3 regions of the Sphingomonas abietis genome follow, and region 3 is predicted to be linked to each of the others. Evidence: riboswitches for the same ligand, from Rfam matches in the RefSeq annotation. Region 3 holds a riboswitch; each other region holds the start of a gene.

Region 1 (3,530 bases), 1.6 Mb from region 3:
TAGTTATGGCGTCTATCTCCACGACACCCCCTCGCAGAGCACCTTCGGGCGCTACAGCCGGCTGGCCAGCCATGGCTGCGTGCGGCTGGCGCATCCGGTCGAGCTCGCCAAGGCGATGCTCGATACCACGCCGGACTGGGGGCCGGACGCGGTGGACGCGGCGCTCGCCAAGGGCGACACGGTGCGCGCCCGGCTCGACATGCCGGTCGCGGTCTATCTGCTTTACTGGACAGCTTATGCCAATGCCGACGGCAAGGTGACCTTCCTCGCCGATCCCTATGGCTGGGACGGACAACTCGCCGATCGGCTGGCGACCAGCGCCAACCGCGCCAAGACCATGACCGCCGCCCAATGAGAAACGGGACCATCATGACCATCCGCTCTTCCGTGCTGATCCTGCTCGCCGGCATCACGCTCCTCGCGGGCTGCCACAAGACTCCTGAAGCACCACCCGAAAACCAGACCACGGAGCCGGCTGCGCCGCCGCCGCCCCTCCCGGTCGCGCCTGCGCCCGAGCCCGTGGTCGCACCGCCCAAGCCGGTGGTCGCCAAGCCCAAGCCCGCCCCCGAACCGACGGCGGATCAGCAGATGAGCGATGATGCCGATGCGGTGGGCATGACATCGCGCACCTCGTCAGCCGCCAATGACGCGAACGCAGCCGGTAACAGCCAATAGGCCACAGGGGACGCTTTCGGCCCCACGCAACGCAATCCTCATCGGGATATGAAGACATAAGGATGTCTTTATATCCCGATTGACAGCCACGCCGCGCCGGTGTCTAACCCGTCGCGTCGAGGTTCCCCGCTCCAGCGATGGCGGCGGGGCTAAGACGGGAAGCCGGTGGCGCCTTCGGGCGGAATCCGGCGCTGCCCCCGCAACTGTAAGCGGTGAGCGGCGGCCCCTTATCGTGTCACTGGCGGATCCGTCCGCCGGGAAGACCGGGGCCGGCGTGTTGACCCGCGAGCCAGGAGACCTGCCTCGTCGCGATAACGTTCCTCGGACGGGGGTGCCTCCGGTGGATCGCGCGACCAGCGCCTGGCGTCGTGCCTTCGCACGCGTCGACGATATCGCGCGATGTCCGCTCGGCCTTCCGCCCTCATTGTGGTGCAAGGCCGATGCTGATCCCTCTCCCCTTCTACCCGATCCGAATGCGCAGGCGCGTCGCGTCGGCCTGACGCGGCGCGCCCGCGCCCCCTCTCACCATCCGTCACGACCACAACGGCAGGCCGATCCTGGTTTGCCGAAGGAGAAGAATCATGTCCGTTCTCGTTTCCAATCTCGGCTTTCCGCGCATCGGCGCCCGCCGTGAACTGAAGACCGCCGTCGAGGCCTATTGGGCCGGCAAGACCGACAAGGCCGCCCTGCTCGATACCGCGCGCAGCCTGCGCGCCGCCACCTGGGAGCGACAGGCGGCGCTCGGCCTCGACATCATGCCCTCCGGCGATTTCTCCTTCTACGATCAGGTGCTGGATGCCAGCGTGATGGTCGGCGCGATCCCCGCCCTCTATCGCGCGCTGGGCACCGCGGATTCGCTGGAAATCTATTTCGCGATGGCCCGCGGCCTCCAGACCGGGACGCAGGACGAGGCAGGCTGCGCCCATAGCCATGGTGGCGCCGCCGCCGACGTTCCCGCGCAGGAAATGACCAAGTGGTTCGACACCAACTATCACTACATGGTGCCGGAGGTGACGCCGAACCAGTCGTTCCAGCTCAGCTCGACCAAGGCGGTCGACGAGTTCCGGGAGGCCAAGGCGCTCGGCCATCACACCCGCCCCGTGATCCTTGGCCCGGTCACCTTCCTGCTGCTCGCCAAGTCCAAGCAGCCGGGCTTCGATCCGCTGACGCTGCTGCCGGCGATCCTGCCCGTCTATGTCGATCTGCTCCGCAAGCTGCAGAATGAAGGCGCCGACTGGGTGCAGATCGACGAGCCGGCGCTCGTCCTCGATCTCGACGATCGCCAGCGCGCGGCCTTTGCCACCGCCTATGATCGCTTCGCCAACGAACTGACCGGCCTCAAGCTGATGCTGGCCACCTATTTCGGCGCGCTCGGCGACAATCTCGCCGCCACGCTGGCCCTGCCGGTCGCCGGCCTGCACGTCGATCTCGTCCGCGCGCCCGAACAGCTGGATGCCGTACTCGCCGGTGCGCGCGAAGACCTGCTGCTGTCATTGGGCGTGATCGATGGCCGCAACATCTGGAAGGCCGACCTCTCCGCCCTGCTCGACCGGCTCGAGCCGATCGCCAAGGCGCGGCGCAAGCTGCTGATCGCGCCCTCCTGCTCGCTGCTCCACACCCCGATCGATCTCGCGCTGGAAACCAAGCTCGATCCGCAGGTGAAGGACTGGCTCGCCTTCGCCGTGCAGAAGATCGAGGAATTGGCGCTGCTCGCCAAGGCGCTGAACGAGGGCCGCGGCGCCGTCGCCTACATGCTGGCCGCCAATCGCGCGTCGATCCACGCACGCCGGACGTCGCCGCTGACCAACGATCCGGCCGTCCGCGCCCGCCTCGCCACGGTCAATATCGACTGGACGCGACGCGCGGCGCCGTTCGCCGAGCGCATCCGCCAGCAGCAGGCGATCCTCGCCCTGCCGCCGCTGCCGACCACCACGATCGGCTCCTTCCCGCAGACCGCCGAGGTGCGGAAGGCCCGCGCCGCTTTTGGCAAGGGCGAGTTGGACGAGGCCGGCTATACGCGCTTCCTGCGCGAGGAAACCGAACGCGCGATCCGCTGGCAGGAGGAGATCGGCATCGACGTGCTCGTCCATGGCGAGTTCGAGCGCAACGACATGGTGCAATATTTCGGCGAGCAGCTGGCCGGCTTCGCCTTCACCAAGGCGGCCTGGGTGCAGAGCTATGGTTCGCGCTGCGTCCGCCCGCCGATCATCTATGGCGATGTCGCGCGCCCCACGCCGATCACGGTCGACTGGTGGGCCTATGCGCAGAGCCTCACCGACCGGCCGATGAAGGGGATGCTCACCGGGCCGGTGACGATCCTGCAATGGTCGTTCGTGCGCGACGACCAGCCGCGCTCGCAGACCTGCCGCCAGATCGCGCTCGCGATCCGCGACGAGGTGGTCGATCTCGAAGCCGCCGGCGCCAGGATCATCCAGATCGACGAGGCGGCGCTTCGCGAAGGCCTGCCGCTGCGCCGCGCCGAATGGGCGCATTATCTCGACTGGGCGGTGGAATGCTTCCGCATCACCGCCTCCGGCGTGGCGTCGCAGACCCAGATCCACACCCATATGTGCTATTCGGAGTTCAACGACATCATTGCCGCCATCGGGGCGATGGATGCGGACGTCATCTCGATCGAGACGGCGCGCTCCAAGATGGAGTTGCTGGAGGCCTTCGCCACCTACGCCTATCCGAACGAGATCGGGCCGGGCGTGTACGACATCCATTCGCCCCGCATTCCGGCGGCGGCGGAGATGGAAGAGCTGCTGATCAAGGCCGGCCAGCGGCTCGCGGCCGGGCAGCTCTGGGTCAATCCCGATTGCGGGCTCAAGACCCGCAAGTGGGAGGATGTGAAG
Region 2 (3,530 bases), 1.6 Mb from region 3:
ATGTCTCCGGACACGCATGTGGCGCCGCCGTCGATATCTGTCTAATATCTCGAATCGGCGAACATGATATGTTTTGGAGATAGCGATGGAGTTGCGACATGTCCGCTATTTTCTGGCGGTCGCCGAGGAGGGGAATTTCACCCGCGCGGCCCGGCGGCTGGGCATCGGCCAGCCGCCGCTGAGCCAGCAGATCCGGGATCTGGAGGACGAGATCGGCACCCGGCTGTTCCATCGCATCCCACAGGGCGCGGAACTGACCGAGGCGGGCGAGGCCTTCTATGCCGGCGTCCGCAATTTTCCCGATCTGGCGCTGGCTGCGATCCACGGCGCGCAGCGCGCCGCTCGCGGCGAAATGGGGGCGCTGCGGGTGGGCTTCACCGGATCGGCGGCGTTCAATCCGATCGTGCCGAGCATCATCCGCGCCTATCGCCGCCGCTTTCCCGGCGTCGAGCTGACGCTGCGCGAAGGCAATTCGCTCGATCTCATCGCCTCGCTTCAGGAGGATCTGCTCGATGCGGCGTTCCTCCGCCCGGATGCCGTCGAACTCGACGGTCTGCACATCGACGTGCTCGACGAGGAGCCGATGGTGGCCGCTCTCCCATCGGCGCATCCCGCCGCGGCCCGCGGCGTGCTGGCGCTGTCGGAACTGGCCGGCGAGGCCTTCGTCCTGACCCCGCGCGACATGGGGCCGAGCATCTTCGATGCGGCGGTGGTGGCGTGTCGCACGGCGGGCTTCGAGCCGGAACTGGGCCAGTCGGCGCCGCAGATCGCGTCGGTTCTGGCGTTCGTCGCGGCGGAACTGGGGGTTTCGCTGGTGCCGGCGGCGATGCGGATGGTGATGATCCAGGGCGTGAGCTATTGCGAATTGAGCGATGTGCAGCCCATCGTCCGGATGGCGATCGCCTATCGACACAAGAGCCTGTCCCCCGCTGGCCGTCATTTCCTCTCCGAAGCGCGCAGCCATGCCCATGTGGTCGGGTGAAGTTGACCGGATGGCGCGCAACCGGACGGACGCGCTTGACGCAGGTGCGTGCGGTTGCGAAGGACGGGGCGTCGAGGTTCCTCATCCCATGGATGAGGCTAAGACGGGAAATCGGTGATGCACTCCGGTGCGGATTCCGGTGCTGCCCCCGCAACTGTAAGCGGTGAGCGACAACCCTGTTCGGTGTCACTGGTGCCGTGCGGCGCCGGGAAGGCCTGGGTGGTCGTGACGATCCGCAAGCCAGGAGACCTGCCTCCGACGCGATAACGACCACCGGCGGGGTGTCCGGTCTGGCCGCCGGACTATCGGCCTGCGCGGGGTGCCCGGCTGGCCGCGCGTCGGCGCCCGACCGCATTGCGCGAGCGAAGCGAGACCTATGGCGGTAGCAGGCGACGGCACATCGATCCAACTGATCGACATGGTTTTTCCGGGTGATACCAATCACCACGGCACATTGTTCGGCGGCGTCGCGTTGGCGCATATGGACAAGATCGCGTTTCTGGTCGCGGCCCGTCACGGCCGTGCGCCGTTCGTGACGGCATCGTCCGAGAAGATCGATTTCGCGGCGCCCGCCCACACCGGCGACATCATCGAGGCGAGCGGCCATGTCGTCCGCGTCGGGCGCAGTTCGATCGACATCGAGGTCGAGCTGATCGCCGAGGGCACGGTCAGCGCGGAACGCCGGCTCTGCACGCGGGGGACGTTCACGCTGGTCGCGGTCAAGGGCCCGGAGACGCGGTTGCCGCTGCCGCCGGTCGCGGCCCTCGCCGCCGCCGCCGATGGCCGGCTGCGCATGGTCGATATCGTCTTCCCGACCCAGACCAACCATTATGGCACGCTCTATGGCGGCGATGCGCTCAAGCTGATGGGCAAGGCGGCGTTCATCGCGGCGACCCGGTTCAGCCGCGCGGTGATCGTGATGGCGGCCTCCGATCGCATCGATTTCCGCTCGCCGATCCGCGAGGGCGAGATGATCGAGACGATCTCGGAGGTGCAGAAGGCCGGGCGCAGCTCGATCCGCATCGGGATCGAATTGTGGGCGGAGAATCTGCTGACCGGCGAACGCCGTCATGCGGCGACGGCGGCGTTCACGATGGTGTCGGTGGACGAGCATGGCCGCCCGACGCCGCACCACGCCTCCGTCGCGCAGGCCGTGTCGGCCGGCTGACCGGTGATCCCGATGGCGTGACGTCCCGGATCAGTTCGCCTGGGCCATGGCGACGATGTCGATCGGGTGGTTGTCGCGCCGCAATTCGGTGGTGATCAGCGGCACGCTCGCGCCGGCAGTGCCCAGGGCATCGCCCCGCGCCACGCGCTGGCCGACCTTCGCGTCGATCGCGGCAAGCCCGGTCACGGTGGTCGTCCAGCCGCCGCCATGGGCGATGATGACGACCTGGCCATAGCTGCGGAAGGGCTTGGCGAAGACGATCATACCCGCGGCCGGGGCCGTGACCCTGGCGCCCGGCGCGGTGGCCAGCGTCAGGCCGCGCGATCGCACGCCCGACGGGGCGACCTCGCCGAATCCGGTCGCGACCTCGCCCGATGCCGGAAGCGCATAGCGCGGCGGGCCATCGGCGCCGGGCAGGGCGTCGTCGGCGCCGGCCGGGCGCAGTTCGGGGCCGGGCAGCCTGGCGAGGCGGGCGCGCACGTCGCCGGCATTTTCCAGCGTCTGCATCCGGTCGGCGGCGTCGCGCGCTTCCTCGCCGAGACCGAGGGCATGCTGCCGTTCGTCGGCCGCCTGATCGGCGAGCCGTTGCGATCGGCGAAGGGCGGTCTGCTCGACCTTGCCGAGTTCGGCCTGCCGCTGGCCGAGCAGCGTCTGGCTGGCGGCGAGAGCGGCGATCGCCCGCTCGGCATCGCCGCGCAGCTGGGTCTGCCGGTCGAGATCGGCGCGCAGCCCGGCGGTGCGGGCCTGGATCACCGGCAGGGTATCGGCGAGCAGCAGCCGGATATGGACGATATCGTCGATCGAACCAGGCTGGGCGATGGCGAGCGCCGGCGGGCGGCGCGCCATCGTCTGCAAGGCGGCAACGAGGCTGAGGATCGGCCCCTGCTTGTCGCCGATCCGATCGCGTGCCGCCTGCTGAAGCGTGGCGATCAGCCGGATGCGCGCCCGGGCGGCGGCGATGTCGGCCTGCGCCGCCTGCACCTGCATCCCCAGCGCCGCCGCATGGGCGCGGGCGCGCCCGGCCTCGTCGCCGGCATCTTCCGCGGCCTGGCTGAGGGCGGCGGCATGGGCTTCGGCGGCGGCGGCGGCCTGCTTGGCGGCGAGCAGCGAGACGCGCGCATCATCGAGGCCGGGGGCCTGCGCGGTCGTCGCCAGTGCGGCGATCGCGGTCGCCGCCAGCAGGATCCGCCGCCGGTGCATCAGCCTTCGCGGTGATAGGGATGGCCGGCGAGGATGCTGGCTGCCCGCCACAATTGCTCGGCCAGCATCGCGCGCGCCATCATGTGCGGCCACGTCGCCTTGCCGAAGGCAAGCAGCAGATCGGCCTTGTCGCGCGTCTGCGCCTCATGGCCGTCTGCGGCGCCCAGCAGGAAACGCACT
Region 3 (3,530 bases):
GTGGTGCCCTATTGCATGGGGCCGATCGGATCGGAGCAGAGCGCGATCGGCGTCGAGCTTTCGGACAGTCCCTATGTGGTCGTCTCGATGAAGATCATGACGCGGATGGGGCAGCCGGCGCTCGACATGCTGGGCGACGACGGCTTCTTCGTCCGCTGCGTCCACAGCGTCGGGATGCCGCTGGCGGCGGGGCAGGCGGATGTGCCGTGGCCGTGCAACGACGACAAATATATCGTCCATTATCCCGAGACGCGCGAAATCTGGTCCTATGGTTCGGGCTATGGCGGCAATGCGCTGCTCGGCAAGAAATGCTTCGCGCTCCGGATCGCCAGCGTGATGGCGCGCGATGCCGGCTGGCTGGCCGAGCATATGCTGATCCTCAAGCTCACCAGCCCCGCCCGGCAGGTCCATTATGTCGCCGCCGCCTTCCCGAGCGCGTGCGGCAAGACCAACATGGCGATGCTGGAGCCGACCGTGCCGGGCTGGACCGCCGAGACGATCGGTGACGACATCGCCTGGATGCGCTTCGGCAGGGACGGCCGGCTCTATGCGGTGAATCCGGAAGCCGGTTTCTTCGGCGTGGCGCCGGGGACGGGGATCAAGACCAATAGGAATGCGGTCGATACGCTGTTCGCCAATTGCATCTTCACCAATACCGCGCTGACCGACGACGGCGATGTCTGGTGGGAAGGGCTGACCGATGCGCCGCCGGCCGTCGGCATGATCGACTGGCAAGGCCAGCGCTGGGATCCGGCCGCGGGCAAACCCGCCGCGCATCCCAATGCCCGTTTCACGGCGCCGGCCGATCAATGCCCGTCGATCGCCGACGAATGGGAAGATCCGGCCGGCGTACCGATCTCGGCGATCCTGTTCGGCGGGCGCCGGGCGACCGCGGTGCCGCTCGTCACCGAGGCGTTCGACTGGCAGCATGGCGTCTATCTCGCCGCCAACATCGCGTCGGAGGGCACCGCGGCGGCCGAGGGCAAGGTCGGCGAATTGCGCCGCGATCCGTTCGCGATGCTGCCCTTCTGCGGCTACAACATGGCCGATTATCTCGGGCACTGGCTGAAGATGGGCCGTTCGGCCGCCTCCAATCCGGGGCATCTGCCGCGCATCTATCTGGTCAACTGGTTCCGCAAGGGCGCCGACGGCAAGTTCCTGTGGCCGGGCTATGGCGAGAATAGCCGCGTGCTCAAGTGGATCGTCGATCGCATCGAGGGCGAGGCGGAGGCGATCGATACCCCGATCGGCCGGGTGCCGGCGCCGGCCTCGCTCGATCTCGACGGCCTTTCGCTCGAACCCGCGAAGCTTGCCGAACTGCTGGCGGTGGACGCGGATGTCTGGCGCGAGGAGGCCAGCCTGTCGGCGCGCGATCTCGCCAGGCTCGGCGATCGCGTGCCCCATGCGATCCGCGACGAGCAGGCGCGGCTGGAGCAGCGGCTCGGTGAACCCGCCTGAGCTTTTCTGTCTGGCGGATCGGCCGAATCCCGGTATAGGGCCGCCGCAAGGGGGAAGGGCTTCGGCCGATCCCCCGTGATCGCGCCGGTGCCCCGCGAGGGGCTTAATAGGGAACGCGGTGCGGGTGGTTCGCTGCCCTATTCCGTGGCTGTCCCTGCAACTGTAAGCGGAGAGCGCGATGCACTTCGGCCCCGTCCTCGCGGACGGGCCGGCCACTGGGCCTGACGGCCTGGGAAGGCGTGCATCGTGCGACGACCCGTGAGCCAGGAAACCTGCCGGCGATGAGGTCGCTCTTGCCTTGGCTCAGGGAGAAGCCACGGCACGGTTTGCCCGTCTGAGCGACGTGTGTGCGGCAGGGGCCGCATCGGTTGTGGGGGAGGGGTGCCACCGGCGCGCGTCTGTCCCTTGCGCCGGCCGTCCGCGACGGAAGCCCCCGCCCGAAGTCGCTCAGCGCCCGGGGGACAGATTTTGAAGACGACCATCGCCACCATCCTCGCGCTCGGCGCCGCCCTGCCGGCCATGCCGGCCTACGCGCAGAGCAATCCCGCCTTGCCCGGCACCGATGCCAATGGCGACACGATCGTCGTCACCGCGACCCGTTCCGGCGATGCGATCCCGACCGACCTGCTCGGCGCATCCGTGACGGTGATCGACGCCCAGGCGCTCGAACAGCGCCAGACCCGCGTGCTGTCGGATGCGCTGCGCGACGTGCCCGGCGTCGACGTCAGCCGTACCGGCGCGATCGGCGGCCAGACCCAGATCCGCATCCGCGGCGCCGAGGCGAACCAGACCATGGTGCTGGTCGACGGCATCGAGGTGTCCGATCCCTCGACCGGCGAGTTCGACTTCGGCACGATCCTCGCCGATCCCGCCGCGCGCATGGAGGTGCTGCGCGGCCAGCAATCCTCGCTCTATGGATCGGACGCGATCGGCGGCGTGATCAACTACATCACCGGCACCGGTGCCGAGGCGCCCGGCGTCTCGCTGCGCGCCGAGGGCGGCTCGATGGGCACGGTGGACGGGGCGGCCCGCGTCGCCGGGGTGAAGGGCGATCTCGATTACGCCTTCACCGGCACCGCGCTCCACACGCGCGGTTATCCGACCGCCGAGGGCGGCTCGCGCGATGTCGGGGCCGATCAGGTCGGCGCCTCCGGCAAGGCGATCTGGACGGTCGCGCCCAATTTCCACATCACCGCGGTCGGCCGCTACAATTACAGCGATGCCGATACCGATGATGCCGATGCGAGCGGCGTCACCGTCGATTCGCCCGGCACCCATTATCATTATCGCGGCATCTACGGTTTGGTGCGCGGCCAGCTCGACCTGCTCGACGGTCGCTTCACCAATGCGCTGACCGCCCAGATCGCCGACACCAAGCGCACCGATTACGACGTGGCGGACACCTATTCGCCGCGCGAGGGCCAGCCGATCGACGCGACCTACGGCACACATGGCCGTCGCCTCAAGGGCAGCTACGAGGGCGCTTTCCACTTCGGCACCGACGACATCAAGCAGGTCGCGACCGTCGCGGTCGATGCCAAGCGCGAGAGCGAGCGCACCACCATCACCCAATATGGCGCCTTCCTCGGCTGGCGGCACACCACCAATGTCGGCCTGGTCGGCGAATATGACCTGACCGTCCACGATCGCCTCGCGATCGGCGCCTCGGTGCGGCACGACTGGAACAACCGCTTCGGCGATCCCACCACCTATCGCGTGCAGGCGAGCTACAAGCTGGACACCGGCACCCGCGTCCACGCCGCGGTCGGCTCGGGCGTCAAGGATCCGAGCTTCAGCGAGCTGTTCGATTATTATGCCGGCATCTACATCGGCAATCCGAACCTCAAGCCCGAGAAGTCGCATGGCTGGGAAGCCGGTGTCGAGCAGGCGTTCCTCGATCGCCACATCACGATCGACGCGACCTATTTCGACAATCGCCTGAAGGACGAGATCACCACCACCTACAACGCGGCCGGCGAGCAGACCTCGGTCAACCTGCCCGGCCACACCCGCCAGCGCGGTGTCGAGGTCTCGGCGGCGGCACGGCTCGGCGACGGCTGGCGGATCGACGC

The links. Region 3 has a riboswitch for cobalamin ahead of PBT88_RS15060 (TonB-dependent receptor plug domain-containing protein). Riboswitches for the same ligand answer to the same signal wherever they lie in the genome.
Region 1: it holds a riboswitch for cobalamin, as region 3 does, so the genes downstream of both, metE (5-methyltetrahydropteroyltriglutamate--homocysteine S-methyltransferase) here and PBT88_RS15060 (TonB-dependent receptor plug domain-containing protein) in region 3, are expected to answer to the same signal.
Region 2: it holds a riboswitch for cobalamin, as region 3 does, so the genes downstream of both, PBT88_RS01975 (acyl-CoA thioesterase) here and PBT88_RS15060 (TonB-dependent receptor plug domain-containing protein) in region 3, are expected to answer to the same signal.

The regions. Positions count from the first base shown of each region.
Region 1 covers NZ_CP115174.1:1,579,433-1,582,962, reverse strand. Annotated here, with positions in the region: gene PBT88_RS07775 (L,D-transpeptidase family protein) at 1-355, shown strand, start outside; gene PBT88_RS07770 (hypothetical protein) at 370-675, shown strand; cobalamin riboswitch at 778-995, shown strand; gene metE (5-methyltetrahydropteroyltriglutamate--homocysteine S-methyltransferase) at 1,257-3,530, shown strand, end outside.
Region 2 covers NZ_CP115174.1:396,802-400,331, forward strand. Annotated here, with positions in the region: gene PBT88_RS01970 (LysR family transcriptional regulator) at 86-982, shown strand; cobalamin riboswitch at 1,041-1,253, shown strand; gene PBT88_RS01975 (acyl-CoA thioesterase) at 1,401-2,150, shown strand; gene PBT88_RS01980 (murein hydrolase activator EnvC family protein) at 2,181-3,350, opposite strand; gene PBT88_RS01985 (23S rRNA (pseudouridine(1915)-N(3))-methyltransferase RlmH) at 3,350-3,530, opposite strand, start outside.
Region 3 covers NZ_CP115174.1:3,185,773-3,189,302, reverse strand. Annotated here, with positions in the region: gene PBT88_RS15065 (phosphoenolpyruvate carboxykinase (GTP)) at 1-1,458, shown strand, start outside; cobalamin riboswitch at 1,527-1,752, shown strand; gene PBT88_RS15060 (TonB-dependent receptor plug domain-containing protein) at 1,927-3,530, shown strand, end outside.